DNA from 3 places in the Virgibacillus halodenitrificans genome. Region 2 is predicted to be linked to each of the others. Evidence: riboswitches for the same ligand, from Rfam matches in the RefSeq annotation. Region 2 holds a riboswitch; each other region holds the start of a gene.
The links. A riboswitch is a leader RNA that binds a small molecule or an ion and turns the genes downstream of it on or off. The one in region 2 is predicted to bind thiamine pyrophosphate.

Region 1: another riboswitch for thiamine pyrophosphate. It lies ahead of thiT (energy-coupled thiamine transporter ThiT); the one in region 2 lies ahead of thiW (energy coupling factor transporter S component ThiW).
Region 3: another riboswitch for thiamine pyrophosphate. It lies ahead of tenA (thiaminase II); the one in region 2 lies ahead of thiW (energy coupling factor transporter S component ThiW).

The regions. Positions count from the first base shown of each region.
Region 1 is NZ_CP017962.1:2,271,779-2,282,650, reverse strand. Features, by position in the region: gene BME96_RS11905 (VanW family protein) at 1-542, shown strand, start outside; gene BME96_RS11900 (tetratricopeptide repeat protein) at 705-1,835, shown strand; gene BME96_RS11895 (ABC transporter substrate-binding protein) at 1,926-2,927, shown strand; gene BME96_RS11890 (iron ABC transporter permease) at 2,932-4,959, shown strand; gene BME96_RS11885 (aconitate hydratase) at 5,013-6,956, opposite strand; TPP riboswitch at 7,280-7,383, shown strand; gene thiT (energy-coupled thiamine transporter ThiT) at 7,484-8,053, shown strand; gene BME96_RS20055 (hypothetical protein) at 8,171-8,305, shown strand; gene BME96_RS11875 (YflT domain-containing protein) at 8,343-8,693, opposite strand; gene BME96_RS11870 (hypothetical protein) at 8,827-10,248, shown strand; gene BME96_RS11865 (Glu/Leu/Phe/Val family dehydrogenase) at 10,314-10,872, shown strand, end outside.
Region 2 is NZ_CP017962.1:292,390-303,261, forward strand. Features, by position in the region: gene BME96_RS01565 (polyphosphate polymerase domain-containing protein) at 1-100, opposite strand, end outside; gene BME96_RS01570 (hypothetical protein) at 220-423, opposite strand; gene BME96_RS01575 (hypothetical protein) at 514-1,068, opposite strand; gene BME96_RS01580 (universal stress protein) at 1,761-2,180, opposite strand; gene BME96_RS01585 (YeiH family protein) at 2,201-3,238, opposite strand; gene BME96_RS01590 (LysR family transcriptional regulator) at 3,365-4,258, shown strand; gene BME96_RS01595 (MerR family transcriptional regulator) at 4,335-5,072, shown strand; gene thiE (thiamine phosphate synthase) at 5,153-5,773, opposite strand; gene thiM (hydroxyethylthiazole kinase) at 5,773-6,546, opposite strand; gene thiD (bifunctional hydroxymethylpyrimidine kinase/phosphomethylpyrimidine kinase) at 6,644-7,456, opposite strand; gene thiW (energy coupling factor transporter S component ThiW) at 7,665-8,150, opposite strand; TPP riboswitch at 8,239-8,338, opposite strand; gene BME96_RS01620 (zinc-dependent alcohol dehydrogenase) at 8,410-9,543, opposite strand; tRNA gene BME96_RS01625 (tRNA-Ala) at 9,915-9,987, opposite strand; gene BME96_RS01630 (DUF4870 domain-containing protein) at 10,106-10,429, shown strand; gene BME96_RS01635 (YhdT family protein) at 10,517-10,783, shown strand; gene panF (sodium/pantothenate symporter) at 10,780-10,872, shown strand, end outside.
Region 3 is NZ_CP017962.1:2,794,407-2,805,278, forward strand. Features, by position in the region: gene BME96_RS14380 (amino acid ABC transporter permease) at 1-456, opposite strand, end outside; gene BME96_RS14385 (transporter substrate-binding domain-containing protein) at 645-1,436, opposite strand; gene pruA (L-glutamate gamma-semialdehyde dehydrogenase) at 1,750-3,297, opposite strand; TPP riboswitch at 3,508-3,601, shown strand; gene tenA (thiaminase II) at 3,729-4,427, shown strand; gene BME96_RS14400 (glycine betaine uptake BCCT transporter) at 4,532-6,037, opposite strand; gene BME96_RS14405 (cysteine dioxygenase family protein) at 6,192-6,770, opposite strand; gene BME96_RS14410 (c-type cytochrome) at 6,979-7,875, opposite strand; gene coxB (cytochrome c oxidase subunit II) at 8,067-8,837, shown strand; gene BME96_RS14420 (cytochrome c oxidase subunit I) at 8,890-10,737, shown strand; gene BME96_RS14425 (cytochrome c oxidase subunit 3) at 10,727-10,872, shown strand, end outside.

The DNA.
Region 1 (10,872 bases), 1.9 Mb from region 2:
TTAAGGTACCAATGCGAAAGGTATATCCACGAGTGGATCGTTCTTTGCTGGAAGAAATACGGGGAAAAGAACTGGGCAACTACGTGACTTACTATAAAGAAAACAATAAGGAGCGATCGCATAATATATCTTTGGCAGCAACTGCAATAAATAATTATGTCTTATTTCCCGGGGAGACGTTTTCTTTTAATCAAGTAGTCGGAAAGAGAACAAAAGAAAAAGGGTATAAGCGTGCTCCAGTGATTGTAAGGGGAGAGCTTGCAGAAGATATCGGTGGTGGTATTTGTCAAGTCTCGTCTACCCTTTTTAATGCAGTTAATCTAAAAGGTATTCAAATTGTAGAGCGTTATACTCATAGCCGCGAAGTGCCTTACGTTCCTCCTGGCAAAGACGCTACCGTAAGCTGGTGGGGGCCTGATTTTGTGTTTAAAAACATGTATAATCAACCAATATTAATACGCGCTTTCTCTAAAAACGGTAAAATGAATATTCGTATCTATTCTTCTGAATCTGCAACTTACTTCAAAGGTAATACTACTTGAAAGCATGCTAACTAATAGATTAACTAAGGTTTTCACAGGTGTTTATAATAATTAGCCACATATTGGCTTGTTTTGGGAATAAGTTGTTTTACAAGTTATAATTCTAATGAATGCTAGACGAATATTGGATTATTTTTATAGACAGGGGTTGAGTTAATAATAATGGGAAAAATGGACATTTTTAATATAGAAGAAAAAATAAAAGAAATAGATGATGATAATAGCAAAGAGGCTATTCAAGAAATTTTGATAGAATTTAATCGCAATCATTTTCCAAATGTTATTTCAAAAGCGAAGGAATATCGGAATAAGTTCCAAAACGAGCAACTAACACACTTACTGTTAATTATGGAAGCAACAAGTCACGCCAAAATTGGAGAGGGGAGCGCATCTATTGAAATTATCACCAGGCTCTATGAAGAGCAAAAAAGCCCTTCTGTTGATGACTTAATTTTATATAGCGAGTTGGCCTTTATGAATGATTATAAGCTTGCTCGAAGAATAATGAGTGAAGCAGTAAAGTTAATGGAAAGCAATGAAATAAATATCGAAAAAATTAGGCTTGCAAGAGCATATCTTGTTTTAGGAGAGACAGAAGAAAATCTTGAGAAGTACATAAGAGCAATTAAATATTATAAAAAGGCGTTAGCCCATTTTGTAGAAAGCAAACAAAAAGATTTGCAAATGATACAATTTCTGCATTTTAAACTAGGTGTGCTTCATTCTACAGTAAACAAACCAGAAGAAGGTGAGAATTATTTAAAGAAAGCAATGGAAATAGCAGAAAGTCAGCAGGATGTTAATGTTATTATCAACTGTATGGTGAGTTTAGCCAAGAATCTTGGGAGTAGGGGAGAAAACCAAGAAGCTTTTGCTTATTTAAAAAAAGCGCTTCCTATGTTTGAAGATTCGACTTTGAAAAACACAATGGTTCATGCGGAAGCTTATACAGAGTTAGCTTTTTATTATTTTGACCAGTCGCAACTTGAAGAAGCAGTTCCTAATTACGAAAATGCGATTCGTATTTATTTTAAACTATCACATTACTCTGCTCGAAAGTTAGGAATGATCCATATGCAGTATGCGTATTGTTTGGAACATAAAAAGAATCCGGAAGTTTCTAAAGCGGGCAATAAGTATGAGAAGGCTATTGAATTATTGGAGAGTTCAAATGATCGTGAACTTCTGGAGAATGCGCTTGCAGATGTTATATCCTTTTTTGCTCAAAAGAATAACTCGAAAAAGAAAAGGTTGTTTGAAAATAAATTTGTGCGGTTAACAAATAAAATGTAATAGTTTGTTTATTATTGACATAAGTACTAATCTAACATATGATAATGATAATCGTTATCACTTACATAGAGGATTAAAGGAGAGAAAGAAATGAAAAAATTAGGTTATCTATTTTTATTGCTTTTATTTATTTGCTTTTTGACAGCCTGTGGATCTGATGAAAAAGATGCCACCCAATCAAAAGAGGAATCAAACACTGGTAAAGAAGAAGCAAATGTTACAATAGAAGATGCATTTGGTGAACAAACGCTTAAAGAAACACCAAAAAACATTGTCGTGCTGGAGTGGTCTTATGCAGAAGACCTGCTTGCACTTGGAATCCAACCTGCAGGAGTTGCTGATTTAGATGGCTTTAACAAATGGGTAAATATTGATAAGAAATTTGATGAAAGCGTTGAAGATGTAGGTACACGTCAAGAACCTAACCTTGAAGCAATTTCTCGATTGAATCCAGATCTTATCATTGGAGTGAAATTCAGACATGAGCAATATTTAGACAGCTTAAAGGATATTGCTCCAGTAGTTACGTTTGCACCTTATGGTGATGAAGCTGTAAAAAATCATTATGAGAACATGATAAAAGAGTTTAAAACAGTGGCGAAAATCGTTGACCAAGACGCCAAAGCAGAAGAAGCCTTGCGAAATCTTGACGAAGTCATTGAAAGTGAAAAGAAACGTGTGGAAGAGGCAGATTTAGCAGGAGAGAAATACATTGCTACTCAAGCGTTTACAGCTCAAAACACGCCAACATTACGATTATTTACTGATAATTCCATGGTAGCACAAATCATGAATAACTTGGGCTTTAAAAATGCATATGAATCTGATAAAGTTGAACCGTACGGCTATAGTGAGGTAACAGTGGAAGCACTACAAAATTTCCAAGAAGAAAATATGCAGTTTTTATATATCGTGCAAGAAGATGATAATATATTTAAAAATCAATTGAAAGGTAATCCGGTGTGGGAGAATTTATCTTTTGTACAGGCAGGCAACACCCACTCATTACCTGGTGATACTTGGACATTTGGAGGAGTTTTATCTGCTGAAGTACTCACGAAACAGCTAGTCGATGCTATGGTAAATGAGTGATTAGATGAATCAATCGATAAAAAAGACAATGCTTGCGGTTCTTACCTTCGGAGGTGGAACCGCTCTTTTATGTTTTCTAGTATTTGTACATATTAATCAAGGAAGCGTTTCTATCCCTTACCAGGTAGTGTTAGATGCTATACTATCGCCTGAAGATAAGCTCGCACATCATACTGTTAGGATGTTGAGACTTCCTCGTGCACTAATGGGAGTAATTGCTGGTGGCGCTTTGGCGGTATCAGGTGTGATTTTACAATCAGTTACAAAGAATCCCTTAGCTTCAGCAAGTACATTAGGTATCCATTCAGGTACTTATTTCGCAGTGGTTCTATCAACTGTATTTGTGCCAGCTTCATTGATTGGAAACGGCATTATTCCTGCTTTTCTAGGTGGAATTATTACTTTCTTGCTTGTTTTTGCTTTATCAGGGGGAAACCGTGCAACTCCTGTCAGAATGGTGTTAGCAGGTATGATTGTTACGTTTTTGTTTTCTTCTCTAACAAGTGTACTGCAAATTTTTTATGAAAATGAGACTGCAGGTATTTTTCTCTGGGGATCTGGCACACTTGTGCAAAATGATTGGAGTGGTGTGCAATTTTCTTTACCTATTGTGTTTATTAGCTTTCTTCTCGTATTACTATTATCTTTTAAATTAGATACGTTAACTCTAGGAGACGATGTTGCAACAGCTTTAGGACAAAATGTTGCCATTCTGAAATTTGTTGCAATAATTGCAGCAGTTTTGCTAACTTCAGTTACAGTTAGCGTTGTTGGTCCCATTGGCTTTGTAGGTTTAGTTGCGCCACATATTGTTAAACTTATCGGTTATAGAAAACATTTTCCATTAATCATTGCTTCATTTCTATGGGGAGGGAATGTCTTACTTTTAGCTGATATATTGGCTCGTATTGTGGATCCCTCATTTTCTGAGCTGCCTGTTGGAGCAATTACGGCATTTATTGGAGCTCCTTGGCTAATTTATCTTGTATTAAGAATGAGGAAAAGAAAATATGGAGAAGAAAATACAGCTATTATTGCAGGGAAAATTACTAGAGGGGTGTCTTTGAAAATCATTATTCCTGCGCTAATCATAGCAATTGTTGTAGGGCTGGGAATAAGTCTATCCTCAGGAAATTACGGATTTGAACCTATTACTACTTGGCAGGCGTTGATAGGAGATAGTAATAAATTCATGAAGGATCTAATATTAGAACTTCGGCTTCCGCGTGCACTTGTAGCTTTAATGAGCGGAATGTTATTAGCTGCCAGTGGCTTGATTTTTCAAGGAGTACTTAGAAACCCGCTTGCAGACCCTTCTGTTATTGGAATTACTTCAGGTGCAGGTTTGGGCGCGCTATTAATGATGTATGTATTTGGTGTATCCGCTGTCTGGATTCCTATTGGCGGGATGATAGGAGCATTTCTGTTTTTTATTTTGGTTATGGTTTTAGCTATTCGTGCACAGTTCCAACCGACAATCCTAGCTCTATTAGGGATCGGTATTTCTGCGTTTGGTACGGCGGCTATTCAAATTCTTGTAGTTCAAGCAGATTTAGGTGTGGCCTCAGCTCTAACATGGCTATCAGGTACCACTTATGCAAAGGGATGGACTGAAATAATTTATTATTTGGTGTGGCCGGTTTTTCTAATCTTGCCTTTACTATTTCTGCGGATAGATATATTAGATACGCTTTCTTTAGGGGATGATACAGCGAAAGGATTGGGATTGAAAGTAATGTCTGTTCGATTTCAACTGGCTCTTTTAGCTACATTGTTGGCTGCCTTTAGTGTGGCAGCGGTAGGAGCGATCGGATTTATTGGTTTAATAGCTCCTCATTTTGCAAGATTACTTGTAGGACCGGCCAATAAACGATTATTACCTGTTTCCATATTAATTGGTGGATTTTTATTATTGCTTGCAGATGTACTAAGTCGGACTATATTCGCTCCAAACGAAGTTCCGGCAGGTATTATTGTAGCAATTATCGGAGCTCCTTATTTCTTATGGCTAATGAAGAGAAAAGCTTCATAGATTTAAAAGGCAATATTTTCTTGTAAATAAAAAAAGCGCAACATGCGCTTTTTTTATTTACGTTCTTTTATCCAATTAATTAACCCTCCAGATAAGATAATTTCCTTCTGACGGTTGGTAAGCTTATGTTGGACAGTTATTTCTTTATTGCTTTTTTGCAAAGTGGCAGATAATGTACTATCTTCTTGGATTTTTCTTCTTACATCTTTGAAGGTCAGCACCTCACCCTCAGTCAATTTATCATAATCTTCTTCGTTCGTAAATTGAAGTGGTAAGACACCAAAGTTAACTAAGTTTTGCCAATGAATTCTCGCATAATCCTTAACTAGTACGGCACGTAAGCCTAAATACCTTGGTGCCAGAGCAGCATGTTCTCTACTCGAACCTTGCCCATAGTTATTTCCGCCGACAATCATATGTCCACCCAATTCTTTACTTTTAATTCCTCTCTCGACATAAGTGGAGTCTACGTTTTCAAAGGTGAATTTACTAATTTCAGGTAAATTACTGCGATATGGCAAGACTCTTGCACCACCAGCTAATATTTCATCAGTAGATATATTGTCCCCTACTTTAAGAAGAATTGGTAGCTCCAACGTATCTGGTAGTTCGTCCATTTCAGGTATTGATACAATATTAGGTCCTTTTATTAATTCAACCTGTTTGGTCTCTTCTGGAGGTAAGGGATGCTCCAGAAGATCATCATTACGATTTTGATTTTTTAATTCCTTAACTTCTGGGTAAGGGAATTCCAAGGTTCTGGGGTCTGTTATCTCTCCGGTTAAGGCAGATGCTGCTGCTACCTCAGGACTACAAAGAAATACGCTGTCTTCCTTCGTTCCAGACCTGCCAGGGAAGTTTCGTGGTGTTGTCCTTAGACTGTTTTTACCTGAAGCAGGAGCTTGTCCCATCCCGATACAACCATTGCAACCGGCCTGATGCATCCGTGCTCCAGAACCAAGTAGACTTGCAATATGCATTTCCTTTACCAAATTTGTTAGCATTTGCCTGGAAGTAGGGTTAATGTCAAATGAAATTCCCGGTGCAATTGTACGGTCCTTTACTATTTCCGCAGCTACTGCAAAATCTCTAAACCCTGGATTTGCAGAAGAACCAATGTAAGATTGGTAAATAGGAGTTCCAGCCACTTCTTGTACAGGTACGACATTTCCAGGACTGGAAGGCTTAGCAATTAAAGGAACTAAGTCAGATAGATTGATTTCATCTTCCAAATCATATGTCGCATCATTGTCTGCTTTTAATTCTCTCCAATCCTCTTCACGCTGTTGTTTTTTTAAGAAGCCTCTCACTTCTTCATCTGAAGGGAAAACGCTAGTTGTAGCTCCAAGTTCTGCACCCATATTAGCAATAACATGGCGATCCATTGCGGAAAGGTTTTTAACACCTGGTCCATAGTATTCAATTATTTTCCCGACACCGCCTTTAACATCATAGCGGCGTAATAACTCAAGAATAATATCCTTAGCGCTAACCCAATCCGGTAGTTCACCTGATAATTTGACTCCAAAAATTTCTGGCATCGTAATGTATATTGGTTCTCCAGCTATCGCCATTGCAACATCTATTCCTCCAGCACCCATAGCAAGCATTCCCATGCAGCCATTGGCGCAGGTATGACTGTCAGACCCTAATAAAGTTTTACCAGGTTTAGCCAAACGTTGCATGTGAACGGGATGGCTTACACCGTTCCCAGGGCGACTATAGTATAATCCAAATCGCTTTGCTGCGCTTTCCAAAAATAGATGATCATCCGGATTTTTGCTATCTTCCTGGATCAAATTATGATCTACGTATTGGGCAGAAGCTTCAGTCTTTGCGTAGTCTAATCCCATTGCTTCAAGTTCAAGCATTACCATTGTACCCGTAGCATCTTGCGTCAATGTCTGGTCAATTTTTAACCCGATTTCTTCACCTGGTTCCATTGTTCCTGAAATAAGATGTTCCTTTATTAATTTTTGAGCAACATTTAGTCCCAAGTTATATCCTCCTCTAGCATGAGTTCTATTTACCTATTCCTTTGTTAGAAGATTTTCAAACCCAAGTTAAAAGCTATGCAACAATAGCATAGCTTTAATTTTAGAGTTTGAATTGTTTCTAATTTGATCATTAAGTTTGCTATGAGCTTCAATTTCAAAATTTATCTTAACATCCTCACCAACTAGTACTCCACCAGTTTCTAAAACTATTTACATACTTCTCTATTACCACAGTTACTAAATTTTAATCATGTTTCTTAATTAGATTAGTTGTACTAGTTTAAGAATTAAGATATAATTAAATTGATAACAGAATTAAGAACAAAGCCTTCAGGGGGAGCCGTTTGGCTGAGAGTGAACAAATAATTGTTCTTACCCTTTGAACCTGTTAGTTAATACTAGTGTAGGGATGGTGGCTTTTTTGATGGAAAAGTAATGTTTATGACTGGTTTCCCCATCAGGAAGTCTTCCCCTTTGGCATTGCTTTTTTTGTTGTCTAAATATGTAAAGAGGGGAGATCAAGATGTATGCGTTCAAATCGTACTTTATTTTTAATTGAGGTAGCTGTTTTCACAGCGCTAGCATTACTATTGGATATACTGCCGTTATCTTTTAAAATTTGGGCACAAGGAGGTTCCATATCGTTTGCAATGATTCCTGTCTTTATTGTGGCTTTCCGATGGGGAGTAAAAGGAGGGTTGCTTTCAGGTTTCTTATGGGGCGCCTTACAAGTTGCTACAGGTACGGCTTATATTTTACATCCTTTGCAAGGTTTTATTGACTATGCAATTGCTTTTACAGTTCTTGGCTTTGCAGGAATTTTTGCTCCTAAAATTCAGCAAGCAGTAAAACATAATAACACAAGCTCTTACCTTAGTTATATTACACTTGGTGTACTGTTAGGATCTGTTTTACGATTTCTTGCCCACTATACTGCCGGTGTTGTATTTTTTGAATCAGCAATTGAAGGGCAACCAGTATGGCTTTATTCATTAGTTTATAACGGATCTTACATGTTCCCATCCTTCATTATTTGTACAATACTTGTATTTTTCTTGTTTCACACTCAACCAAGGACCTTATTAAAAGCAGCTTAAATACTAGATACGTATTATCCAAAAAAGGTAATCTTTTATGATTACCTTTTTATTGTTCGTCTCAACTTGGCAAGCATAGTAATATATCTATACCATAACTAAATGGGAGGTGTGTACTTGAAAGAATTAATAGGAAAGTGTTTTCAATGTGAAAAAGAAGTATATTGCGAAAATGGTTTTTTTAATGGTGAACAAGTGCAGGGTAAATTATTTTGCCCGGAGTGTGCAGCTGAACTAAATAATTCTAATTAAAGTAAATAAGGCAACCGGGATTCGGTTGCCTTACTTATTAGTCAAGATAGCTTGCTACATTTTCATTGTTTGTCACAATTAGTAATACTTTTCCTTCATCCATATCTTCTTCGTAGTTCTCAGCTTCCGCTTCAGAGAACCCAATTTCTTGTAGCTTCGTTCGTAACTCGTCACCTTTTTTGTTGAATAGGTTCCCAACTGCATCTCCCAGGTCCATTTCTTTTATACCAATTGTGTTAGCGTCTGTGCTACTAGCTAAACGTTTTGTTCGATCATCGTCGTGAGATAGGAGATATACATCCTTTTTATCAATTCCCTTGTCTTGTAGAATAGATACCGCTGTTTTTAACTTCTCATCATTAGTAAATTCCTTTACATATGGTTTCATTATTTAAATTGCCTCCTTCTGATGTTAGAAAATGTATTCCCGCTTCTCGCAAATATAAACCCTTTATGTTATTGTCGCGATCTACTTTCCTTTTGCATAGGCTATATAACCATTACACGAAGGAGAGAGGTTTATGGAACTGACAATGTCCCATTGGTTATATGGTTTATTTACTCTTCTAATAATCGTTACCATGATTTTTAGAAAGGGAGTGGTTTTACCGACACTTTTAGGAACATTTATTGTTGCGTGGGTAGCTAAAGGGAGTATCATATCTGGATTTATTGCAATATTTCAAGCCAATCTTGTAGCTGCTCAAGAACTGTTTAGTATATTCTTGATAATCACCTTTATGCTTGCTTTGTTAAATTCATTAAGAGATTTAGGGGCAGACCAACGAATGATTCAACCAATACAGAAGATGATGATTAATGGCCATGTATCCTACTTTGTTTTAGTGGGTGTAACCTATGTCATATCATTATTTTTCTGGCCTACCCCTGCTGTTCCACTCATCTGCGCATTGCTCGTACCCGCTGCAGTAAGAGCGGGGTTACCGGTAATGGCCGCCGCGATGGCAATAGCTATTGCAGGGCAAGGCATGGCTCTGTCTTCGGACTATATTGTTCAAGTAGCACCAAGTTTATCGGCAAAAGCAGCTGGAATTAATATCGATATGGTAGCTGATAAAGCTTTGTTACTTTCTCTTATTACCGGTTTTGTGGCCATTGGTCTCGCATATTTATTTATTCGAAAGGAAATTAGAAGAAAAGGAGACCCGCTAAATGAAGCTGATTTAGAACATATGCAGGCACCAAAGGAAACAAACAAAACGGCTCATGTGAAGAGTTTGACGAAGTGGAGTAAGCTATTTGCGGTTATTGTACCTTTAGCCCTGTTGGGTGTGGTAATTTACATGGTTTATGAAAAATTATCATCGGGAAGAATGAGTGGATTTGAAGGTGGAGATGGGGCCGCATTTGTTGGCGGAGTAGCAGTAATTCTTTTGTTACTTGCAACTGTGGCATTTGGTAAGCAACATGCATTGGATTATATTAGCACACATATTACAGATGGTTTTGTATTTGCTTTTAAAGCAATGGGACCAGTAATTCCTATTGCAGGTTTTTTCTTTTTGGGTAGTTCCGACTTCTCTGGAAAGATCCTTGGACTAGAAAAGAATGCCCCGGCTTATTTGTTTGATTTAGTGCAATCCACCCAAGAATTCCTACCACAGAATGCCTTTTTAGCAGGTATAAGTATACTAATTATTGGTATTGTTACCGGATTGGATGGCTCTGGTTTTTCTGGTTTGCCTTTAACAGGAGCATTAGCCGCATCTTTGCAGAATACGTCTATTGATGCTGGAACTCTTGCAGCTATTGGACAAATGGGCTCTGTTTGGACTGGTGGGGGCACAATTGTAGCCTGGTCGTCGTTGATTGCCATTGCAGGTTTTTGTGGAATTTCTGTCATGGAATTAGTTAGAAAAAACTTTTTACCCGTTATTATTGGATTGTTGACGTCAACAGTAATAGCTATATTTTTGCTTTAAATTGCTTTCCGACTTCCTCTTTTGTTAGACTAAAAGGCAACATATTCAGATAGGAGGAAGAAGTGATGGAAAGTGCTACGAGTGCAATTGTGAAGGAATCTCTTGATGCTTTATTTGATGATACCAGCTTTTTGCCAGAATTGACTGATAAGACGAGAGAAAAGGCCTTTAGGTCATTGGTATCAATTCTATCAACCCCAAACCATGTTCATAAGTCTTTTCTCCGCATTCCTTTAGAGAACGGAGAAATTGTTCGGATCCCATCCTTTAGAGTGCAACATAATAATACGTTGGGGCCCTATAAGGGTGGGATTCGTTTTCATGAATCTGTAAATGAAAACGAAGTCATTAACCTTAGTACATTAATGACATTAAAAAATGCTCTCCATGAAGTTCCCTTTGGTGGGGGTAAAGGGGGAGTTATCATTAATCCGCGAGATTATGATGTTAAGGAATTGAATCTGATTTGCAAAAAATATGTGCAGTACTTTAGTCATATTTTAGGCCCGGAGAAAGACATACCTGCACCAGATGTGGGAACAGGAGAGCGAGAGATGGACTGGATGATGGGAGAGTATAAGAGTATACATCCCGGCCAAAAGTATAGAGGGAGCTTCACTGGTA
Region 2 (10,872 bases):
CAGCTCGCATATAAGGCGATATTTGGTGCACTAATTCATTATACTGGTCTATAGATATAAGATACTTTTGTTCCTTTCTTCTAAATATTTCAATTGCCATTTTTTTCTACCTCCTTAACCCGTATGATAGATTAGCAGAATGAGAAATGAATGATAAATAGATTAGAAACCAATGAGAAAAGGGTGAAGTCACTTTTTATGACTTCACCCTTTATTGAGTTACCTCACCCATTTATTTAATAAAGTTTTTGTAGCAATAACCAGAATGGCAAATGCAAACACAATGACAGCGATAGCCCCAATAGCTACAAGTATATTAACAATCGTTGCAGAGGTAAGAAACGCTGCAGCGACTTCAGTTACGAGGATTAAAGCAAACCCTGCCAAAACAGCTGTTAAAAATAAAACGGCTAATTGATACATAAATAGTAACCTCCTTTCCTTACTACCTTATGAAAAAGTAAGAAAAGGTGACTGTGTGGTCATATAACAAATAATTTTAAAATTTATGAGTTAGTAACATTGATATGATTCAATTTTATCAAGATCTATTCCATAATAAACCCATCTGTATCCTTGCCATCTGTATCCAGCGATTGACCTTCTTCCTACATAGGTTGGGTAGAACCAGAAAGAATCTCTACGTAACCAAATATACGTGTAGCGATAAAAACATCCCCGAATTCCTCCCGGATCTACAGCATACAACTGTACTTGTGGCTGGGTAGGCTGGAAGGATGGAGGTGGCGAACTAGGCGGCCCTTCTGAAGGCTGCTGTCCTGGAGATCCTCCTCCTGGGAATCCTCCAGGCTGCCCAGGGAAACCGCCGCCAGGGTAGCCAGGAAATGATCCTCCGGGCTGTCCTGGGAAACCGCCACCAGGATAGCCGGGGAATGATCCACCGGGTTGCCCTGGGAAACCAGGTGGTGGGTTTCCTGGAAATCCTCCAGGCTGACCTGGGTATTGTTGTTGACCTCCTCCGAAAATTTGATTAAGCATATACCCAGGAAGATTAAATTGTCTATCATCCTCATAATAGTTATTTTCCGGTTCATATTGATAATTCATTCATATATCCTCCTTCAATAAACCCTTCTCTTTACTGTATGGATAGAAGTCTATATATGTATGGGCGATTATCCTAAATAATGTGCAATTTGAAAAATGCCCTGTTACTGCTATTGTTGAAAATTTTAAATGGGGGAGCGCCGAAACTTTGCTGGGTTGTTTATTTACATTCATAGTAGGAGGGGACAATCAGCGGCGGAGCGGAGATAATCCTCCGGAGAGCGAACTAATCGGCAGCAGAGCAGAATAATCCTCCGGAGAGCGAACTAATCGGCAATAGAGCAAGATAATCTTCCTGAGAGCGAACTAATCGGCAGCAGAGCAAGATAATCCTCCGGAGAACAAATTAATCAGCAGTAGAGCAAGATAATCCTCCGGAGAGCGAACTAATCGGCAGCAGAGCAGAATAATCCTCCGGAGAGCGAACTAATCGGCAATAGAGCAAGATAATCTTCCGAAGAACAAAGTAATCGGCAGCAGAGAAAAATAATCCGCCGGGTACATTCGTAAACTAGCTATATTTTGTTCACTATACGTTATTTTCCGAAACGGCCTTTCAAACAACCAAGTTATTTCGTAGTTTATCTATTTTACGAATCACTGAATAACCACCAACATATATTTTTGCACCTAAAAAGCCATATCCGAATAAAATTAGTGTTCGGGTATGGCTTTAATAAGATATAAATATGCTACTTTTTAACAACGAGCACAGGTCGCTCTGCACGCTGAAGCACACCATGTGCAACACTTCCAAGTAATGCCCGGTCAATAATACCTCTCCCGTGGCTTCCTAAAATAATAAGATCCACATCCTGATCCTTCGCGACATCGCAGATAGTCTTGCTTGGATGCCCGCTTTTATGAAGGAAGTGAACATTATTTTGGAAACCAGCGAATTGCTCCTCTGTAGTAGTTTTAATACGTTCAGTAATTTCCTTTTCAGCTTCATCGACCACATCAGGGATGAAGTCATAAGCATAATGATCTTTTGCTGTCACATATAAAACAACTAGTCTTGCTTCTGGCCAAGCCTTCAAGTAGGTTTTCGCCATTTCAGTTGCATGTTCCGAATATGTTGAGCCATCTGTAGCCAAGAGAATTCTGTTCATCTTACTTCCTCCTCTTTAATTTAAATAATGAAAAAGGCTAAAAGAGAAACGAAAATGGATGTAATTGTCATTGCTATAAGTGGCTTCAAAGCCCTTGTACGTAGATCCTGCAGACTAACATTAAGCCCGAGCCCGACCATAGCGGCTGTTAGTAACCAAGCAGTTAATGTATAGACACCTTCCATAACCCCTTCAGATACTGGTAAAGCTTGCCCCTCGCCAAAAACATAGCTTCCTAAAATACTCATTACAATAAATCCAATTAAAAAATAAGGAAAAGCAACTTTATTCTGTTCTTCTCCATTTCCTTTACTTTTTCTCTTCATGAAATAAATGAAGATGAAACAAAGTGGTACGAGTAAAAATACACGACCAAGCTTTGCTAATAATGCAATGGCTAGCGCACTGTCACCTGCTGGTTCTGCAGCGATAGCCACATGGGCAAGTTCATGTAGACTGGTTCCTGACCAGATTCCATAGTCAATTGCATCTAATGGCAGAATTGGTCTTAAAACCGTATAAAGAATGGCGAAAACTGTACCCATTAAAGCAATAATACCCACACCAATGGCGGTATCTTCATCCTTCGCTTTTACAATTGGTGCTACTGCAGCAATTGCAGCTGCTCCACACACGCCTGTGCCAACACCTAATAGTAAGGAAATATTTTTATCTGCTTTGAATACACGAGCCAACCAAACTGTAACTCCAATTGCGAATGCGATAATTAAAGCATCTCGTGCAAGCAGACCTAGACCATCTTGAAATACAGTATCAATATTTAATTTAAGACCATATAAGATTATTGCCAGTCTGAGCAACTTCTTAGTTGAAAATGTAATTCCAGGACGAATCATTTCCGGGTAGCCGAATATCTGCCGATAAGCCACCGCGATAATAATGGCAGATGCCAGTTGTCCTACCTGATTAAAACCTGGCACTTTTGCTAATAAAAATCCTAAAAATGCAATAAAAAAAGTAAATGCTACCCCAGCAATCCACATAGGAAGTGAATTGGGATCTTTTTTTGTATTAATCTGTTGTGCTTCCGTTGCCATAACAACACCTCCTGTTATTAGAATATAACTCCCACAACTATAAGTAAAATAAATTATAATAATAAATACGATAAGTAAAATGTTATAATTAAAACTATAATTCGTTTATACGAAAGGAGAAGCTATATGGATCAACACTTAAAAATCTTTTTAACCGTAGCGGAAATGCAGAATTTCTCCCGGGCGGCTGAAGAGCATCATATGACACAGCCAGCAGTTAGCCAATATATTCGTACATTTGAAGAAATGATCGGCACAAGATTGCTAGAACGAAATAATAAATACGTACGCTTAAATAAAGCAGGTGAAATTGTATATCATCATGGAAAAGAGATACTGGGTTTATATACAAAAATGCAAAATTTAGTTGATGATCTTACAAATAAAGCAAGTGGTCGATTATATATTGGTGCCAGTTATACTTTTGGTGAATATGTACTTCCGCGTATTATCTCCAATCTTCAGGACATCTATCCAGATATTCATCCTGAGATTACGATTGGAAATACTACGAAAATTTCAGATTTGGTAGCTACGAATCAATTAGATGTGGGGATTGTAGAAGGCCAATTTATTGATAAAAAATTAATTGCTGAAGAATTGGCAGAAGATGCAATGGTTGTCGTTGCTTCGGTTAACCATCCATTAGCGAAGAAAAAAGGGGAAATTGTAAGAGCAGATCTGCAGAGGGAGACATGGGTGGTCAGGGAAGAGGGTTCTGGAACAAGAGAAGCAACGGAGAAAGTATTTAGGCAATTTCATTTGTCACCGGAAAAGCTTATGAATTTTAGCAGTACACAACTTATAAAAGAATCAGTAGAGGTTGGATTAGGTATTAGTTTGCTTTCCCAATGGACCATCCAAAAGGAGCTGAAAAATGACGATTTAAAAATTTTGGATGTTGCCGGTTTGCCATTACAACGGAAATTTTCCATCGTAACTAATTCGCGATTTCAAACAAAGGCACTCGAGGTGTTTTTGTCTATTTTGCGTAAAAATAAATTGCTAATGACTTTATAAAAAAATCGTAAAAACATCTTGACTCTAACGTTGCGTTATAGCTTATATTTTTTGTTAAGAAGGGAGGAAAGTTAGAGTGAAAGTAAGTGAAGTAGCTGATTTAGTAGGGATCAGCGTGCGGACGTTACACTATTATGATCAGATTGGTCTCTTAACCCCAGCGTACACAGACTTAACTGGATATCGTGTTTACTCGGATCAGGATCTGGAGAAGCTACAGCAAATATTGTTTTTCAAACAGCTTGATTTTCCGCTAAAGAAAATAAAAGAAATAATGAATGATCCTGATTATGACCAAAACGAGGCATTAGAAATGCAGCGGAATTTACTTTTAGAAAAACGAAATAGATTGGATCAAGTTATTAAAACAATTAACAAATCAATCAGATATAGGAAGGGGGAGGTTACTATGAGTAAGAAGGAAAAATTTGCAGGGTTTGATTTCAGTAAAAATCCTTACGAGGCAGAGGCACGTAAACGTTGGGGCGATAGTACCGTAGATCAAACAAATGAGAAATTAGAGCGTATGAATGCACAGGATAAAAAAGCATTTCAAGACCAATTTAACGATATATACAGAGAATTAGCTGAGATCCGCCATATAGATCCCGCATCTGAAATGGCTCAAAAAGAAATAAAAAAGTGGTATGATTATTTGAATAAAATAGGGAATTACCCACCAACTGTTTTTAAGGGTCTAGGCCAAATGTATGTTGAGGATGAAAGGTTCACTAAGAATATTGACCAATTTGGCGAGGGGTTGGCAGAATTCATGTGTGCTGCCATGGAAGTGTTTGCTGATCGAAATAAATGAACGTATGGGATGAAGGGGGGTAAATCTCTTTCATCCCATATTTCTATAGATTAATAGTCAGTGAGCAAATGTCTTGTCACTTATAAACTTTTTACGGTTTTTTTAATATCCTTTGCAGATGTAATGACAGAAATAACAGCCACACCGTCTGCGCCAGCTTTTATAACTTTATTAGCGTTTTCTGTATTTATTCCCCCAATACCAACGATAGGGAGTTCAGGGAAGTCTTGTCTTAATGATGCTATCCAATCGGTTCCAACCGCTTTTTTTGCATCATCTTTTGTTGTAGTAGCAAAAATGGGTCCAGCTCCAATATAGTCTACAAGATGAAGCGGGCTTGCGTTTACCTCTGCAGAATTAGATACAGATAAACCAAGAATGAAATCAGGATAACGCAAACGAATTTCCTCGACATCTAAATCATCCTGCCCAACATGAATGCCGTCTGCTTGAAGCGATTCTGCCAACTCTATATCATCATTAACGAAAAAAGGAATTTGATTTTCTTTACATATATTTCTAAGTTCTTTTCCAAGTTCAAGCTTAGCTTCACCAGATAAGGAACCGAGACCTTTTTCTCGAAATTGAAATGCCGTGATTCCTCCAGCAATAGCTTCTTTCAAAATTTCACCAGGAGGCATGGAGCAATTTTGACTTCCCATTATAAAGTATTTACGCAGAATTTTATGGATAGAAGTCATTACCTTTCCCTCCTTAATTCTTCTATATCATAGCCGAGCGCATCAATGAAATGTGGTAAAAAAGTGCCCGGGCCCTTTACTTCTTTTTTTGAGTAAGCATATTCAGCAGCAAGACCATAGAATGATACGGCAGTTAAAGCTTGTACTTCTGGTCGCTCTTCTGTAGTAAGACAAGTTGTTACTATAGAACCGAGAAGGCATCCAGCCCCGGTGACTTTTGTTAGAATAGAATGTCCTGTTTTGTTATATAGTAACTCCTCACCATTACAGACGATATCTGTTTCACCTGTGATGATAGCAGTCGTATTGAAGGTGTTCGCAACCTTTAATGCAACCTCTTCAGCGTTACCACTACCTATAGATTCCACTCCCTTTCTATCCCAAGGGATATTTACGAGATAGGCAAGCTCTCCGGCATTTCCCTTAATTGCTGTTACATGAACTACTTTTAGTATTTGTTTTACAATGGAAGATCTAAAAGAACTCGCTCCAACACCTACTGGGTCAAGAACCACAGGTGATCCTTTTTTGTTTGCAGCTCTTCCTGCTTCGATCATTGCAGTGACCTCTTCTTGTTTTATTGTGCCTATATTGAGAAGCACTCCATCTGCAACTGAAGCAATTGTACCAGCATCTTCTGGTGCCTTAGCCATAATTGGTGAACCACCAAATGAGAGCAAACCATTTGCTGTAAAGTTAATAACCACGTTATTTGTTAAATGATGAATTAGTGGTTTCTTTTCCCGAACCTCATTAATAATAGAGAGTTTCATTCTATCTTCCTTTCTCATGTTTAAAGTAATTATAAAAAGTTGGATATAAAAGCTTCCTAAAGTTATAAATTATGCCCTCACTTTAGCGCTAAGTCTGCTAACTATGCTTTATGTGGGCTTCTTCTCGTATAGCCCAATGCTTTGTAGGTCCACTACCAGAACCTAGGGATAAAGAGTGTTTAATTGCTGCAGTAACAAACTCTTTTGATTTTCTTACTGCTTCTATTAAAGAATCTCCTTCGCTTAAATATGCCGTAATCGCCGCAGAATACGTACAACCGGTACCATGTGTATTTTTTGTATTAATACGTTCTGCCGTAAACGTGTGGAATTTGTTGCCGTCATAGAGAAAATCAATTGCTTCCCCTTTCATGTGGCCACCTTTTATCAAGGCTGCGCCAGCACCAAGCTCCTTCACAATATATTCCCCAGCTTGTTTCATGTCCTCAGTAGAGGTTATTTTTTTTCCGGTAATAAACTCAGTCTCTGGTATGTTAGGTGTAACGACTGCAGTTAGTGGTAATAAATGTTCTTTAAGAAATATACGTGCTTCTTGATTTATAAGTGCATCTCCACTAGTTGCTACCATCACCGGGTCCATTACATAGGGTACGTTCAAGTGTGAGACCTTCTTTTCTATGACTTGCATCATGTCTATATTTGCAATCATTCCCGTTTTAAAAGCATGAACGGGCATATCCGATAACACAGAATCCAATTGCTGTTCAATCATGCTGAGAGGTAAATGATGAATGTCCTGTACGCCTGTCGTATTCTGGGCTACGATTGAAGTAAGTACTGACATGCCATATATTTGCAGTTCCTGAAATGTTTTCAGATCAGCTTGGATGCCAGCTCCACCTGAAGGATCTGTGCCTGCGATTGTAAGTGCACATGCTACTTTACTCATAAAATATCACCATCTTTTCTAAATTTTTAAGGACTGGTTCTTATAATCGTTTTGTAAATAATTACGCATAATGGAAGCACAGATGATTTAATAAAGGGCATTCTGTACGTGTAACTGTAATTATTAAAAATGATAGTCTTCAAGTTGGCCCCATACATTTTTAAAAGGAAAATTTAATAAGAGTTAGATCGCAGCAAAATATGTATGCTTATACCTGAAGCACATGTCTTTGCTTCACACGGATGACGATAAACCATCCTATAAGGGCACCCGTGACACTACTTACAAGAAATGGTGGCATAAAAAAGAATGCTCCGACCGAAGTTCCTAGCAATACTTTTGAGAAAGGAACGGCAAATAAAGAGCCGATAATCCCAGTACCAATTGCTTCTCCCACTGCGGCCCATGCTTTTTTTCCAAATTTACGATAAAGATATCCGGCTAAAAAGGCGCCGATCATTCCCCCAGGAAAAGCGAGCAATGTACCAAGTCCAAGCATATTTCGTAGAAGCCCAATCATAAATGCAATACCAACAGCTGGACCGGGGCCAAGTAATACGGCTGCCATCACATTAACCGCGTGCTGTACAGGATAGGCCTTTGCCACACCGGCAGGAAACCAGAGTAGTTGAGAACCTATTGTACCAATGGCTACAAATACGGCCATGGTAGTTAATGTACGAGTTTTATTCATTTATACAACCTCCCTTCTTTAATGGTAAAAAGGATATAAAAAAGCCAGACCCATAAGATGGACCTGGCTTCGGAAGATTGGACTATAGATAAATTATCCACTACTTCCCTCCGCTGGTATTAACCAGATCAGGTCCATAAGGGTCGGAACTTTCCTCTCAGCCCAGTCGGGCACCCCTAGTAGTACAAGTTTTATTAAATTGTTTGACAATTCATAGTATAACAGGATATTTATATTTTGTCATTCCATCCGTGATATTCTATGGTTTGAAAATAACTTTAATACTATTATCTTCTTTTCTATCAAAAATATCATATGCTTTTTCAGCATCATCCAGTTTCATTTTGTGTGTGATGATGTCTGTTGGATCGAACTTGTTATTTTCAATCATTTCATATAGTTTTGGCATAAGATGAATGACAGGTGCTTGTCCCATTTTCAAGGAGACATTGCGTGTGAAGAAGTCACCCAATGGAAAATTATTTCCGTCCGTAGCATATACACCAGTCAATTGAACTGTACCAAACTTACGTACAGCCTGGGAAGCAGTGATAATTGGACTGATGGTACCAAACTGATTGTCCATTTCCGATCCAAATTCCGTTTCTGGTGGGACTGTACCATCCATGCCAACACAATCGATAACGACTTCAGCTCCACCTTTCGTTTCTTCATGGAGGAGCTTGCCGATTTCTTTATGATTTTTAAAATTGTATGTTTCGACACTATTTGTTTTTTCTGCATGCTTAAGTCGGTAATCTACTTGATCGACAGCAATTACTCTTTTTGCCCCTTTTAGCCAAGCAAATTTCTGCGCCATTAAACCAATTGGTCCTGCGCCGAGGATAACTGCTGTATCTCCTTTTTTCAAGCCACTATGCTCTACACTCCAATAAGCGGTTGGTAGGACGTCAGATAAAAACATTACCTGCTCATCGTCTAGCTCACTGGAATCAGGTACCTTAAATGAGGTGAAATCAGCATAGGGTACTCTTAGATATTCTGCTTGTCCTCCTGGGAAATTCCCATTTGGTTCGGCAAAACCGAAAAGGCCGCCAACTTCACCATGAGGGTTAGAGTTATCACATTGGCTTTCCATTTGGTTTTTACAGAAAAAGCATTCGCCGCAACCTATATTAAAAGGGATGACTACTCGGTCTCCTTTTTTGAGGTTACTAACTTGGGAGCCTACTTCCTCTACAATACCCATTGGCTCATGTCCAACTACATAATCATTTTCCGGGACAATTCCACCATGATATAGGTGAAGATCTGAACCACAAATACCACTTGCAGTAATTCGTACAATCATATCCGTTGGTTCTTGAACGTCTGGAGCTTTCACATCCTTTGCTATCATGGATTTTTTACCTTGAAAAGTAACTGCCTTCATGCTGTCACATCCTTTTATAATTATATACAGACTATAACCGCATTTTTGAAAACTAAAACACCATGCTATAGGGAAAGTACGTAAGACCCCTGAAGGGAAAAGGCATTAATCAGCAGGAAAGCAGGGGAATCTGCCGGGGCAGGAATTAATCAGCAGCAGAGCAGGGGAATTCTCCGTAGAAGAAATAAATCGCCAGCAGAGCAGGAGAATCCACGGAGATATTTAGGAACTAGTTTGCTTGAGTATATATTTGTCCAAATTGGCCGATTATAATCACATCAAAAGTTACTTTGTTTGAATAACCGCAACATATATATTAGAGACATTAAAACGACAAAAAAAGAAGCCATATATGGCTTCTTTTTATAAGATGGAGCATAGCGGGCTCGAACCGCTGACCTCTTGTCTGCCAGACAAGCGCTCTCCCAGCTGAGCTAATGCCCCGAGTACATAAAAGATTATATACGTATTTGAATTAGTTTTCAAGTATAAATAACAATTTTAACTTCTTCTAATATTCTATAGTTATGTATTATAATTGCAAGAAAGGAGGTAAGACAATATGCCTACAGAAGATGACCGCTTATTTTCCATGCTTATTTATGTTTTAAGCTTTCCATTCCCCGTGTTGGGCCCTTTGCTTATTTGGTTGTTCAAGAGAGAAGAATCAGAATTTGTGGATTATCATGGGAAGGAATATTTTAACTTCCTAGTCTCTTTTACTATTTATGGCATTATAAGTGGAATATTAGTTTTGATTCTAATTGGTATCCTAATGTTAATTATACTTGGGATAATTGTGTTTATCCTAACTATCGTTGCAGCTGTAAAAGCCTACCAGGGAGAAAAGTATAGGTTTCCACTGACCATTCATTTTATAAAATAGAAGGAGAGCCATGCTGGTTCTCTTTTTTCTTTGCCTTATTTACGTTATATTTATATTAATTTATTTATTATATAAGGAGAGTTAGCCATGCGGGAAAAAGAAGAGCAATTTAAGGTTGCGCATAGAGAAGCATTAATTGGCGTTGGCTTGGTTATTTTTAACTTTATTTGGTGGTATGGTTTTGCCTATGGAATGGGAAGTAAGAAGCCAGAAGAATATACCTATGTATTTGGGTTACCTGCCTGGTTTTTTTACAGCTGTGTCCTTGGGTTTATTGTCATGGCTATATTAGTCACGGTAGTTGTGAAGAAGTTCTTTGTAGAGATCCCATTTGAAGAGGAGCCGGAGAAATGAATTGGCAAGCACTCGTACCGTTAATCGGAATTCTATTAATTATTTTTGCTGTTGGGGTTTGGGCTGGTAAATCCCTCCGTTCCTCGACT
Region 3 (10,872 bases), 1.4 Mb from region 2:
TAGTGGTGGTATCATTCTTTTAAATGCTTGTGGCCATACGATGTAACGCATCGTTTGACCTTGATTTAATCCAAGCGATCTTCCAGCTTCCATTTGTCCTTTCTCAATAGAATCTACTGCACCACGGACAATCTCAGCGATATATGCACCTGAATTTAGAGCGATAACAATGACCCCTGCAGTAATGGAGCCTAAGTTTTGTCCAATAATTAATGGTAATGCAAAGAAAATCCAGATCGCCTGTACCAATACCGGCGTTCCTCGAATCACTTCCACATATACAGTTGAAAGTCCATAAACCAATTTATTCTTGGAAATTCTTCCAATACCAAAGATTGCCCCTAATATAAAACCAATAAGCAATCCTAGAACGGAGATTAGTAAGGTATAGTACAACCCTATCCCCAGTTCTGGTAAAAAATCTATAACACCTGCCCAATCAAACCTACCTAACATGCTTTCACCTCTTCAATGTATACTGTACTAAATTAATTTCTATCTCATACTAGTCATCTTTTGCTAAAATAATATTTAGCTGAAGCGTTATAATAAAAAGTTCCCTGGCAAAATTCTACAAATCACTTATATTTATAAATTAGAAAAGGGTGTAACATCAGGCTAGTTACACCCTCTTAAGTAAAGTGTTATTCAGGCTTCTCTCCAAACCATTTTTCATAAAGCTCATCATATTTTCCATTTTCCTTTAATGTGGCAAGTGCATCATCAATAGCAGCTACTAGCTCATCATTTCCTTTTGAAATAGCAATTCCATAGTCTTCTGCTTGGTACAAGTCTCCAACAACTTTTAATCCGTCGCCCTTTGTCTTAATATAGTAGGCGACATTCGGAGCGTCATAAAGAACAGCATCCGCGCTTCCATTTTCAACAGCCATATATGCTTGATCCAGTTGTTCAAATTGACTTGCTTCTGCGCCTTTTATGTTATCAGCAATATATGCAGCACTTGTTGAACCCAACCTTGTTGCAATTGTCTTTCCTTCTAAATCTTCAATACCCTTTATGTCCTCATTTTCTTCCCGCACCCCAATACTCAGTCCGGATTGGTAATACGGTTCACTATAATCAATCTTTTTAGCACGTTCATCTGTAATACTAATTCCCGCGATTGCGATATCAAATTGTCCTGTTTGCAAGCCAGGAATGATACCATCAAAATTTGTTGTTTCCATATTAATTTTAAATCCTGCCTCATCAGCAATTGCATTGATCAGATCAATGTCAAAGCCAACATATTCTCCATCCTCTTTAAACTCAAAAGGAACGAAGGAAGTATCACTTACTACGGTATATTCCTCTTTTAATTCTGATTTCCCCTCTCCATCTGCTTTTTCTTCAGCTCCGCAAGCTGCAAGCACCAATATCAAAAGTGCTGTGAGCAGAAATGTAGAGATTAATCTCCAGTTCTTATTAATCATTATTTAGTTGCCCCCTCTTTTCTGGTTAATCTGCACTAATACCATTTTAGTTTATCAAATATTGATTTTTTAGAAAAATTCGGTTTATTAGCAATAAACGTGAATACTGGTCTTTTACAAGGCCTTGACCCATTAATATGTTGAAATTCTTTTATATAGTACGTTTTACTTCCGAATACTGAAAATTTATACAATTATTTAATAATAAAATTCATATATGATGAATATAGTCAAAAGCTTAAAGTTTATAAAACAAAAGAAGACCTATCCTTTTTGAGAATAGGCCTTCTAGATCGATATTTAATTTCCTCGTTTAGAACATTTCAGAAACTGTTTTAGCATTCAAGAATTGCGGAAGATAATCTGGTCCACCTGCTTTTCCATTTGTTCCTGACATTTTGAATCCGCCGAATGGCTGATATCCAACGATAGCTGCAGTACAACCACGATTGAAATATAAATTTCCAACCTGAAATTCATAGCGAGCGCGATCCAGATGTTTACGATTATTGGATATAACTGCGCCTGTTAAGGCATACTCGGTATTATTAGCAATCTCAAGCATTTCATCAAAGTCTTTGGCTTTGGCGAATGCGACCACTGGACCAAATATTTCCTCTTGCATAATTCTGGCTGTTGGATCAACATCTTTAAAAATGGTTGGATAAATGTAATATCCTTCGGAGTCATCCGTCTCGCCACCATATGCAAGCTCGCCCTCGCTTTTACCAATATCAATGTAGTTTTTTATCTTATCAAACTGTTTTTGATTGATTACTGCACTCATAAATACGTCTTTTTCAGCAGCATTTCCTACTGTAATCTCTTTTGTTTTTTCGATTGCCATTTCGAGCACTTTATCATAAACAGCCTCATGAATAACAGCTCTTGAACAAGCAGAACATTTTTGGCCTTGAAAGCCGAAAGCAGATTGTACGATAGAATCTGCAGCAAGTTCAAGGTCAGCATTCTCATCGACAATAATTGTGTCCTTACCGCCCATTTCAGCTACAACACGCTTCAGAAAATCTTGGCCTTCTTGAACTTTAGAAGCCCGTTCTATAATTCGTGTCCCTGTTGCCCGGGATCCCGTGAAATTAATGAATCTCGTTTTTGGATGATCCACAAGATAATCCCCAATATCAGAAGGATCACCTGGCACAAAATTTACTGCTCCATCCGGCACGCCGGCTTCAACTAATGCCTCAATTAGCTTATATGCAATCACAGGTGTATTTTCTGAAGGCTTTAATAGCACCGTGTTTCCAGCCACTAATGGGCCAACTGTCGTTCCACATACAATAGCAAAAGCAAAGTTCCATGGCGGAATAGCTACACCTGGACCAAGTGGTTGATAGAAATAGCTGTTATTTTCATTTGGTCTATCTTCCATTGGCTTTCCTTTCGCTAATTCAATCATTTCTCTGGCATAGTATTCAAGAAAGTCGATGCCTTCTGCCACATCTGCATCTGCTTGTCCCCAAGGCTTACCTGCGTCATATACAAGAGTGGCAGCAAATTCAAACTTTCTTTTTCTTACAATGGCTGCGGTGCGGAACATTACCTCGGCTCGAGCCTCTGCACTCCAATTACCCCAATCTTTAAATGCTTCTTCTGCTGCTTCCATTGCTTGCTCGACATGTTTTTTCGTAGCCATAGAAGCTTTTCCAATTACCTGATCCTTCTTAGCAGGATTGACGGAAGTAATTTTATCGTCCGTATACACTTTTTCGCCCTTAATAACAAGAGGTATTTCTTTACCTAATTGTTCTTCAACGCTTTTTAACGCTTGGCGAAAATCCTTTCGATTTGTTTCTTCATTAAAATTAGTAAAAGGTTCATGTTTAAATGGTAAAACCATCTTTTACCTCCTCTAGTTAAATAAAATATGTCATTTGCTGTTCATGCTCAACTTTATTAACAGCAAGCACAACAAATAATCATTATAGTAAACGGTTCCCATCAAAAGTTTATCTAAAACGTTTTCATGTAATTTTAAAATTACATAACTATTCCGATAAGTAAGTTGACTTTAATTTTTTATATGATATGCTACATTTGTATTAACTATTATTTCTGCTAGGGGAGCCTATGATGGCTGAGAATGAAGACCCTTGGAACCTGAACTGGTTAACACCAGCGGAGGGAAGTGGAAAAATGCTTATTCTTGCAATCAATTTATTTTTTGAGTTGAAGATATTGTCTTAAAGCACTCTTGAATTAATTGACGCTTGCTTAAGTTCATCCGTTCCCTCCTCAATCAGCCAGAAATTAAAAAGAGGAGGATTTTTTATGCAATTTACCGACACATTACGGGAAGCAACTGAGAAAAGCTGGGAGCAAAGCTTAAATCATCCATTTGTAAAAGGAATTGTGGATGGTGACTTACCGCTGGAAACTTTTAAATACTACATTCTTCAAGATATCTATTACTTGAAGCATTTTGGAAAAGTGCATGCTATGGCTGCAGCTCAGGCTGAGGATTTTCATGTAACCGCAATGCTTGCTGAAAAAGCTAAAAGTACGGCACAAGCTGAGCTAACTGTTCATAAAGCGCATGCAGAAATCCTTAATATTAATGAAAAAGATACTGAAAATTTTAAACCTGCTCCTACAGCTTATGGATATACTGCACACTTATATCGAGCAGCTCTTTCAGGCAGCCTTGGACAAACCGTTGCCGCACTCTTACCTTGTTATTGGTTATATGCGGATATTGGCAAAACCTATAAAGACGCCAAACCAAAAGAGAAAATATATCAGAATTGGATTAATACGTATGCCGACGATTGGTTTCACACCTCTACTCAAGAGCAAATCGATCTACTAAATTCTATAGCCGAAAAATCCAGCGAGAGTGAAAAAGAGAAGATGAAAGAACAATTTGTTATTGCTAAGGAGTACGAATTGGCTTTCTGGGAAATGGCCTATACAAAGGAACAATGGTTTTCTGACAGACAATGGCATGCAACTGTTTCCCATAATAATTAATAAACGTAGTTAGTTCTCCATATAAAATTATTCAATATAATAAAGCGATCTATCGTTAAGATAGATCGCTTTATTGGGTATATACTTTTCTTGTTTAGTCAGTATTAATTTTTCTTTTTCTTCGTTATTTCTAATTGCTTTGCTTCATCAGATAAGGATTTAAATAAACTGACGATCATTAAGGCCATAATAACCGAAAATGGTAAAGCTGCGATAATCATCATATTTTGAAGTGCTTGTAATCCTCCAGAATATAAAAGAACGAGCGAAGCAGCTGATAGTAATACACCCCACACAATTTTAATCTGATTACTCGGCGAATGAGAACCATTTGTTGTCATCATCCCAAGCACAAATGTACCAGAGTCTGCAGACGTAATGAAGAAAGTAGCTACCAACAGCATTGCAATAATAGAAGCAATTAAGCCTGCTGGGTAATGTTCAAACATACCGAACAAAACCTCTTCTGTTGCAAGTGATGAAATCTTTGCTAAACCTGAATTTTCAACCTTGATGGCAGCACCACCAAATGCAGCAAACCAGAAAAAGCTCACAATTGAAGGAACGAACAATACATTTAATATAAATTCACGTATCGATCTTCCTCTTGAAACTCTGGCAATAAACACTCCAACAAATGGAGACCAAGAGATCCACCATGTCCAGTAAAAAATAGTCCAATCATTAATCCACTGATGAATATCCGTATCAAGTGGAGCAATTCGAAAACTCATTTTCGGTAATGATTGAAGATACGTACCTATTGTATCCGTAAATAAATTTAGAATGAAAATGGTTGGGCCAAATATAAAAATAAGTAGAAGCAAAATCGTAGCAAGCCCCATATTGGCATTACTTAAATATTTTATCCCTTTTCCAAGACCTGACCAAGCAGAGATCATAAACAGAACGGTTACGATAGCTATAATTATAAATTGAACGCCAATATTTACAGGGATGTCATAAAGAAAAGATAACCCCCCATTTATTTGTACCGCTCCAAAGCCTAAAGTTGTTGCAACACCAAGTACAGTAGCGACTACAGCAATAATATCCACCACTCTACCAGTCGTTCCTTTTACTCTATCTCCTAAAACAGGACGTAATGTAGCACTAATTAAACCAGGCTCATCCTTTCTAAAATTGAAATAGGCTAACACTAATGCTACTATCCCATAAATACTCCATGCATGAATACCCCAATGGAAAAACGTAAACCGTAAAGCATCCTTAATAGCCTGATTCGTGCCGGTCTCTCCAGTAGGTGAACTGAGAGCGTAATGGCTAAGTGGTTCCGCACTACCATAGAAAACCAATCCAATACCCATTCCAGCACTAAATAACATAGCTATCCATGTTGGCCGGGAGAATTCAGGTTTTTCATCTGGCTTTCCTAATTTTATCTTACCCACAGGACTAATTAATAGAAATATACATACTAACGTAATGGCCGTAACAATTATCAAATAATACCAGCCAAAAGATGTGGCAATAAAAGATTTGATATTTGTTGTTACTGTTTGAAAGGCTTCTGGCATAATAGCCCCGATAATAACCATTACTGCAATGATGGAGGCAGATATATAAAAGACTGATGTAGCTCTTTTCATTACTATCTCTCCTTTCCGACGAATAAAGTTTTAATTATTTTCCTCCAGTATTCACAAAATATGTATAGATGCTATTTTGTGAATTAAGCAACTGTTTCAGTTTATAGTTAAAAATAAAGGCAGACAAGTAATATGTCTTATCTGCCAAACATTCCTAATATTCTTTTGTATAACCAACCTCTACCCATTTCACCTTATACGACTGATCATTCTGCAGTTGAAATATACGAAATTTATTAAGCTGTTTTCCATATACATGAATGGTCACCGCCATTTTTTCCCCAACAGATTCAAGTATATGACAATCTGCAGGTGGTAATAATTCACCGGTACTTTGCTCGTTTAGACGTACCGTGCCAGCGGGGATCAATTTCACAAATTCGTCTTCTTCCCTCTCCTCCCGCACGAAATTTTTGACTTTCATCATACCGGTCACTACCCCCTCTACTCCCCATGTACCATCATGATCATGAAGAGGAGTTTTTTGACCGGATTTCCATCCTAATGCCAAAACTTCAAAACGATTCTCAGGGTCACGATATAAAGAATGTCTTGTATAACCATCTTCATCTAATTGGTAAACAGATTTAGGCAACCAACTATCTGTTTTTATTAGTTCACCGACTAATTCTTCTGCTTTTTCCACAATTGTCGCTTCTTTTGTATTTCCTTCTACTAGCTTTGTGATATCCTGTACAAAATCATTCAAGCTATACGGTTCTAATGTGGTCACAATTTCGCACTCCCTGTAGGTATTAAATTTTTGTAAGTAAAACAATTGTTGTCAAAAGTTGACTGATAGCATCGTTATCTTACAAGTTACTACCTTTAGGGTCTATTAAATAAGAAGAAAAATCAATACTTTCGAGAAAGTTTATAAATTATTTATTATCTTAACTCTTAAGGTTAGTTACAAAAATAAAACATTATCAATAAAAAAATTAATTTTGTTTCTTTTCTTTAGGTACAATAACATCTAGACTGGTCCAGTCAAAGTTTCCATTTCTGATTTTGTCTCTGCGGTCTTTCGTTATATAAGAACGACTTGGATCAAGATGATAATCTGTCAATTCCTCAGGATCACCTGATGGCCGTTCATGTGACAGAAGAAATGCTGCGATATCTGCTGCCTCCTGATCTGTTAAGGTCCCTTCCATCCCCTTTGGCATGTTGTTTTGAATAAATCCGGTCGCCTTTTCAATTTTTGTCATACCTGCTGCTTCATTAAATGATCCTTCTCCCCATAACGCAGGACCTGTGTGGTCACTTGTTCCAGAACCATCTGTAGCATGACAGGATACACAATTTTTCTCTACAAACAATCTTGCCCCATTAGTAAGATCTGGCTCAGGTACTTTCTTTTTATCATTATTCATTCTCCATGTAATGTCCTTTTTTGATTCAACATCTTTGGATATAAATTCAAAATAAGCAACCATTGCTTTCATTTCTTTACTGTCTTCATCTAATTTATCACCGTTCATACTGCGAACAAAGCAACCGTTTATTCTATCTTCAATCGTAGTCAGCTTGCCTCTCCGCATTTTAGGAAACTTCTTAGTAATACCAACCATCGGAGAGTTCGGGGCAAGACCGCCATCTCCATGACAACTTAAACAAGAAAGCTCATTTCCTACATGATCTGGTACCACTGCCTTAGTATCATCAAAAATTTCTTTACCATAAATTATGTCACTATTTTGATCCAGCTGGCTTAACTCCTCACGTATTTGGTTTGCGTCATACATTTCCCCTTCACTCCGAGCCTGATCACTACATGCGACAGTTAGTAATGTTAATGAAATAAATAATAGCCAAACATATTTTTCCTTAAACACACATATTCCTCCTTCCTTGCCAAAGTACTATTTTACCAATACCCAACTCATTCTGTTTACTAACATATATTTGGATATTATTGATAGGAATTTTTCTTCAAAACACTCTCAACGTTTAATTTTCAAACAACAAGGGTAGGGATTTTAGAGCACAAAATCATTCTATACATATCGGAAGGGGGCAAAGTACAATGAAAAAAATAGCTATACTTCCTTTTATAATGTTGCTTGCAGGCTGCCAGAGTATTACGGTACTCGATCCCAAAAGCTCTACCGGAAAAGAACAAGCCTACTTAATTTGGTTCAGTTTAGCAATAATGGCAATTGTTTTGCTTGTTGTTTTTATTCTGTTTACGCGGTTTGTGATCAGGTATAGGTATACAGAAAAAAAAGCAGAATTTATACCTAAAGATGTAAAAGGAAACTTAAAATATGAATTAACCTGGACAATTGTTCCATTTTTATTGCTTGCTGTTCTTGCCATTCCAACATTAAAAATCACATTTAATCAGTCACCAGAAACGGAAGCTGAAGCAAATACAAACGGCATTCATATTAACGTTACTGCAGAGCAATTCAGGTGGACGTTTGAACACAAAAACAGTAAAACTGTTCATAATGAATTAATCATTCCTGAAAATAAGGATATTGTATTTCATCTTATATCCAAGGATGTCATCCATTCTTTTTGGATACCTGAACTGGCAGGAAAAGTAGATGTTATCCCGAATAAGGAACTTACATACGTTATTAAGAACGCAGAGATAGGTGAATATGATGGGAAATGTGCAGAATTTTGTGGCATACAACACGCGAATATGACATTTGACGTGAAGGTAGTTTCATTGGATGAATATAACCAATATCTAAATCAATCAAGCAATCAAGCAATCAAAAAGAAGCACAGTAACATAAATGGATTAGTAAGGAGTGTGAGGCATGAATCTATCAATCTTTGGTAAATCTCTATTTGTTCCATCCGATGTTATAGCTGCATGGGTTTTTACCATTATCATGGGTGGCATTGTTTTAATTGCTATCTTTAAATATAAGAAGTTGCCTGTCATTTGGGAATTTATGCGTACAACAAATCATCGTAAAATCGGTACTCTATACATACTATTTGGCTTCATATTTTTCCTTAGAGCCGGAATAGATGCTTTGTTTATTCGTTCTCAACTTGCTGTACCTAATAACGACTTCTGGGTTTTTCAATTCCAAAAATACAATGAAGTATTTACAACCCACGGTACCATGATGATTTTTTTTGCAGCAACTCCCATGCTTTTGGGCTTAATGAACATCGCTGTACCATTACAAATTGGAGCTCGTGATTTGGCTTTTCCGTTTTTAAATGCAGTTGGATTCTGGCTATTTTTCACAGGGGGTATGCTGTTTAATATTGCATTCTTTTTAAATAGTGCGCCTGCAATAGGTTGGACAGGATATGCACCGTTATCAACCTCTATTTTCACCCCGGGTGTTGGATCAGACTTTTATGTTTTCAGTTTACAAATTTCCGGGTTAGGGACCATTTTTACAGCACTAAATTTAATAGTAACAATTGTAAGATTGCGCGCACCTGGCATGAAATTTACCAGGATGCCATTATTTACATGGGCAACACTGATTACAGCATTTCTAATTCTTGTAGCATTTACAGTTTTAGCTATCGGACTCTATTTACTCATGTTTGATCGCATGTTTGGAACAAAGTTTTTCCACGGGCCTGATGGCGATCCTGTGTATTGGCAACATCTATTCTGGATTTTTGGTCATCCTGAAGTGTATATACTCGCATTGCCAGCATTTGGTATTTTCTCAGATATCATTTCAACATTCTCAAAGAAGCGCGTTTTTGGTTATCCAGCAATGGTCCTTTCCATTGTGCTAATCGGATTCTTATCCTTTATGGTTTGGGTTCATCATATGTTTACTGTGGGCCTGGGCCCTGTGACAAATACAATATTTGCGATTACAACGATGGCTATTGCCGTGCCAACTGGAATTAAAATATTTAATTGGCTATTTACAATGCGAGGTGGTGTAATAAGGTTCTCCACTCCCATGCTGTTCTCTTTAGGATTTATTCCTTCTTTCGTTATGGGAGGAGTAACTGGTGTTATGCTGTCAGTTTCAGCAGCTGACTTTCAGTTTCACGATTCACATTTCGTTGTTGCTCATTTCCACTATGTAATTATTGCTTCAACTATCTTGGGAATTTTTGCAGGCATCTATTATTATTACCCTAAAATCACTGGTTTTGTGCTTGATGATAAACTCGGAAAATGGCATTTTTGGCTATTTCTTATTGGGTTTCATCTAACCTTCTTTCCAATGCATATATCTGGACTGAACGGTATGCCTCGAAGGGTTTATACGTTTAGAGTAGGAGGAGGCTTAGAAATCACCAATTTATTAAGTACAATAGGTGCATTTACCATGGGAATTAGCATGCTATTTTTCTTTTATAATTTATATATTACACATAGAAAAGGTGAAAAAGTTGGTAAAGATCCATGGGGTGGGCGAACTTTAGAATGGACGGTAGGTTCCCCTTCTCCGGAGCATACATTTTCACCGATGCCATTGGTGGAAGAAATGGATCCTTTTTGGTATGCAAAGTTGCGTAGAGAAAGAATAAAAACAACAAAAAAACATAGAGCCAGCCCAATTTCAAGAAATTCCATACTTCCTTTTCTTATGACAATCACTTTAGGATTAATGTCATTTTGTATGATTTATAAATGGTACGTACCAGCAATTATATTTGGAGCAGGTGTATTCAGCTTCTTTATTATCAGGGCGTTTCACGATGAGAGAGCACGGCATTACGGAAAGGAGCAGACAGATGATAAATAATTACGAAGCTACCCTATTTAAGGATAAGCAAATTGGTTTTTTCATTTACCTTTTTGTTGAAGCAATTATGTTTCTCACCCTGTTTGCAACCTATCTTGTATTCACTCCTTCTTCCGAGGGTCCACATCCCTCTAA